DNA from 2 places in the Schinkia azotoformans genome. Region 2 is predicted to be linked to the other one. Evidence: riboswitches for the same ligand, from Rfam matches in the RefSeq annotation. Region 2 holds a riboswitch; the other holds the start of a gene.
What was found. Region 2 has a riboswitch for glycine ahead of P9E47_RS19455 (trimeric intracellular cation channel family protein). Riboswitches for the same ligand answer to the same signal wherever they lie in the genome.
Positions count from the first base shown of each region.

Region 1: it holds a riboswitch for glycine, as region 2 does, so the genes downstream of both, P9E47_RS06175 (amino acid permease) here and P9E47_RS19455 (trimeric intracellular cation channel family protein) in region 2, are expected to answer to the same signal.

Region 1 covers NZ_JARSMD010000010.1:210,229-212,700, reverse strand. Annotated here, with positions in the region: gene P9E47_RS06175 (amino acid permease) at 1-1,230, opposite strand, end outside; glycine riboswitch at 1,345-1,423, opposite strand; gene tcuA (FAD-dependent tricarballylate dehydrogenase TcuA) at 1,733-2,472, shown strand, end outside.
Region 2 covers NZ_JARSMD010000033.1:92,692-95,163, forward strand. Annotated here, with positions in the region: gene P9E47_RS19450 (MOSC domain-containing protein) at 1-637, opposite strand, end outside; gene P9E47_RS19455 (trimeric intracellular cation channel family protein) at 701-1,312, opposite strand; glycine riboswitch at 1,366-1,443, opposite strand; glycine riboswitch at 1,446-1,541, opposite strand; gene P9E47_RS19460 (cupredoxin domain-containing protein) at 1,703-2,158, shown strand; gene P9E47_RS19465 (YhcN/YlaJ family sporulation lipoprotein) at 2,251-2,472, opposite strand, start outside.

The sequences.
Region 1 (2,472 bases), on a different contig from region 2:
TGCAAATAAAGCTAAAACAACATAATTAATAAACGGTGTTAATGGAGCTTTAAAGGTTGATTTCGCTCTTAAATCTGGACGACGCTTCGTATAGCGTATATGTGAAATTAGAATAATGCTCCAAACCCAAATGAAACAGATGGCGCTGATCGTTGTAACGATCGTAAAAGCTTGCTCCGGTACAACCTTGCTCAATAGGGCACCGACGGAAAGAACAATCGCTGACGTAACTAAGGCATTGCTTGGAACATGATTCTTATTCAAAATCGTAAATTTGTGATGTGCCAATTTATTGGAACTCAAATTATATAAAATTCTGCTCGTTGAAAATAAACCACTATTGCACGCAGATGCAGCAGATGTCAACACGACAAAATTGATAATACCTGCAGCAACCGGGATACCAATCAATGAAAATACTTCTACGAAAGGGCTGCTTGATGCACTCAACTTATCCCAAGGATTAATACAGAGAATAACAAAAAGTGCTCCAACATAGAAAAGTAGAATCCGAACAGGGATTTTATTAATTGCGGATGGTATACTTTTTTGCGGATTAGCTGTTTCTGCAGCTGAAACGCCTACCAACTCCACGCCGACAAAAGCAAAGACTACCATTTGTAATGAAAATAAGAAACCCGTTACTCCGTGTGGGAACATCCCCCCGTGGCTCCAAAGATTTGTGACCGAAACAGTTCCAGTATTCGTTTGAAATCCTATAACTAATAGGACAATTCCAACAATAATCAAAGCAATGATGGTGATTACTTTAATGATCGCAAACCAAAACTCTAATTCTCCGAACAGCTTAACGGTTAATAAATTGAAACCTAATAAAATAACAAGACAGATAAGAGCAGGTACCCATTGTGGGATGTCAAACCAGTATTGCGTATAGACACCGACTGCAATAATATCCGCCATTGCGGTCATAATCCAGCAAAACCAGTAGGTCCAACCAGTTACAAAGCCCGCCCAAGGACTGATATAGTCGGTAGCAAAGTCAGTGAAAGACTTATAACCGGAATTAGATAAAAGCAACTCTCCCAGAGCCCTCATAACAAAAAACAATGCAATACCGACAAGTAAATAGGTGAAAATAATCGATGGACCAGCCAGTTGGATTGACTTTCCTGATCCTAAAAATAAACCTGTACCGATCGTGCCCCCAATTGCAATAAGCTGGACATGACGGTTTTTTAAATCACGTTTTAATTCCTTTGTAGCCAATTTTTACGCCCCCTGTAGATACTATTTTGATATTATTCACAAGGACATTAGGCAACAAAAAATGAGATTGGATACTTCCAATCTCATAGAATAGCAGAATAACAATTTTATTGTCGTTACTCTTCTGTTCTTTTGCCTGAGATTGTGAATCCTTCGGCGCTGTACTAGGTACAGTCTCTCCAGAAGCCGCTCCAACTATAGTGTTATCCATAGCTTTCATCGCAAACTAGTATTTAGTTTATATTGATATATTATATTTTAAAAATATAACAGAAATTTTAGCACTTATAGCTTATTTCGTCAATGCACGAATAAATAGATGTATCTTTTTGCCTTGAGTAAATTTTTTTGGTTTGAATTAGGTGCCTTTTCAATAATACTGTAAAACTAAGAGAAACATAGAATTATTTTATTGACATATATAAATTATTGATATTTCTTTTATTGATTAAAATATATTATTCTTATTTCAAGAGAATTATTGAAAGGAGCCCTTATATATATGGAAACAGAAGTTTTAGTAGTCGGTGGCGGAAACGCCGCTATGGCAGCTGCCCTGTCAGCCCGTGATCGCGGTGCAAAAGTGCTAGTGATTGAACGTGCTCCTCACTTTTACCGTGGAGGAAATAGCAGACTTACTCGCGACTATAGATGTATGCACTTGGAGGAAAGCGAGTATATGCAGGGCCAATATACGGAAGAGGAATTTATGGACGATTTAAAACGTGTGGCCGGAGGAGAAATAAATGAAAGTCTTGCTAGATTAATAGTAAGAAAATCGGCAGAGCTTCCTGATTGGTTAGAGAGTCAGGGTATTCGTTGGCAGCCAACACTTTCCGGAACACTTCATTTAGGTAGAACGAATATATTTCAGCTTGGCGGTGGGAAAGCCGTAATGAATTCTTATTATCAGACAGCCAAGAAAAAAGGTGTAGAAGTATTGTACGATGCCAAGCTTGAAGATGTGGTTATAGAAAATAATGAGTTCAAGGCTGCGAAGGTACTTATAGATAATAAAGTAGTGATAATCAAAGCAAAGGCGATTATTTTTGCGTGTGGTGGTTTTGAAGCAAATATTGAATGGCATAAGCGCTATTGGGGTGAAGCTGCTGATAATTTCATTATCCGTGGAACCCCATATAATACTGGTAATGTCCTTGAAATGCTATTAAATAAAGGGGCTGCCCAAGTGGGTGAAAAGGACGCATTCCACGCAGTAGCTGTTGATGGTAGAGCGCCTAA
Region 2 (2,472 bases):
TGTTTTTCCAATTTTGGGCAAGCAACTCACATTGAGCAAATTCACGTACCTCTTCCGGATTTGGCGAAGTACCATGCATAATCTCATTGCACTTGGAAATTGTCCATTTAGGGTATGGTCTTTCAATTAGGGTAAGCTTTTGGCCCACCTCGATATTCCCCTCTTTTAAAACCCTAAAGTACCACCCGGTTCTTCCTGAATTTTGGATTAATAAAGCCAAATTTTTTATTTTAAAACGACGGGCCGGCTTCCAGCATGGCTGCCTAGGCTGAGATACTTGAACAATCGCATCCCCAATTTGATACGTGTCTCCAATAGCAACTATATCTTCTTTTACATTTTCCAATAAAAAATTTTCACCCATAGCACCAGGGCCGATTTCTGTTGCATTTAATTCCTTTTGCCAGTTTTCATAGTGTTCAAAAGGATAGACAAAAACCGCCTTTTCAGGTCCTCCATGGTTTTCCCTATCGGCTTGTCCATCACCTAATAAACCCGTTTTAGTCAGCAAAACAGGACCTTGGATTGGTTGTTTAAAAATTCCGCTCTCCCATTCCCGTTCCATCGGATTTTTTGCGTCTTTTACACCGACTTTTTGTGGCAAACCGACAAATACTTTTTTTAGGATCATATCCATATTCACTCCCCCCTATGAATTTTACTTTATCACAAGTACGGCGTGATTCTACGAATATGTTATTTAGTTTCCTTGTAAACTTTTAGAAGTTCTAGTTGGCAAGCACCAGCCGAACTGATAGGACATCACACGCAATATAAGAATCAAAACAAAAAGTGTGTAGAATTGGTATGATTCCGTAGCCCACCCCATCCCGATAATGAACCCAGCAAGCATAGCCCACAGGAGATAAACCTCCTTTTGGAATACAAGTGGCTTTTGTTGAGCCAATACATCGCGAATGATTCCGCCACCTGCACCTGTAATCGCAGCAGAAAACATAATAGCTATGATAGGGAGGTCAACTGAGTGTGCATACATCGCACCCTGCACTGCAAAGGAAGATAGCCCTATTGCATCAAAGAGGTTCAATTCTTTTAATCTATGAACAACTTTTTCTGGAAACAGAAAAACGATCGCAATAGTGATTATTGCAATAATGAACAGTTCTGTTTGTTGCCACAATACGGTGATGGGGATACCAATCAAGAGGTTCCTTACAGCTCCGCCGGCAAATGCAGTGATCAATCCTAGCGCATAAGTACCAATAATATCATACTTCACCTCTATTGCAATAATGGCCCCGCTTATTGCAAAGGCAATCGTGCCAATGACATTCAATACATCCCAAACCACAAAAAAACCCCCTTATAAATAAGTAAACATGACAAAATACAGAGAAACTCTTTTCTCTGTCCTTGTACCTGAGAGTTTAACCTATTATTTGAAGGTATTCCCCGTGGGTGGCCTAAAGCACTCTCCAGAGATGCGTCCTACAGTGGTCTTTTTACCTGAGAGATTCATCTTTCATTTAAGATTTGCCCCTTCGGTGACGTATAATTACGTTCTCTCCCACTACAGTCTTCCGCAATATTTATTAGATTAAATATACAGTAGACGATGACCAGTTGGATTGTCAAACGAAATTATTTACTTTTATTTTAAAAATTTTAAAAAAAAGACAAGTTTAGCTACCCTCTCGGCATAATTATGAAATAGGACAAATTCCGAAAGGGGCTATAACATATGAACTTTTTTGTTGTGACGAAAAAAACACTACTACTTTTTTTAACTACAGCTATCATTTTGGTTGCTGGATTTTTCGGGTACTTTTTGCTAAAGCAGGGGGATTTACCGGTATGGCTGCAACAGTCAAATGACAGTATTCGTGAAATCGATATGATTACGATCGAATTCCATACGAAAACAAAAGATGGGAAAGATTTAGTTGTTCAACGCTGGGATCCAGGAACTATTTTTCTAGAAAAGGGAGAAAAAGTAAATCTTTATATTAATGCTACTAACGGTGAGGATCATCCTTTTCATATAGAAGGAACGGATATCAAAGGAATTGTAAAAAAAGGCGGAACTACGATGGTCCCGCTTCAGTTTGAGGAAGAGGGCACCTATCGTTTGATTTGTGATACACATGCCCATAGAGATCATAGTATCCCAATGATCGGTTATATTGTGGTTGATTAAACGAAAAAAGGGGGAAGCTCCACGACATAGAGCTTCCCCCCTTTTGCGGGATTGGGCTGGGCGAGCCGCAGTTCCCGGCCCTGTGTCCCAGCCTACCGGCGTCCATCTGCATGTCCAATATCATAAATGATTTCGCCAATTCCCTTTGAGACAAAGCTTGTCTTTACATTATTCATATTCGTAAATAGGGTATGGACTCTTTCTTTAATGTCCGGATCTGATGTAACGTAGACATTATAACCCTGCTCGTTTTTCGCTATCACTTGTTGAACTTTTTTCTCTAATCCCTGCTCATCACCCTTTTGGTTAACGTC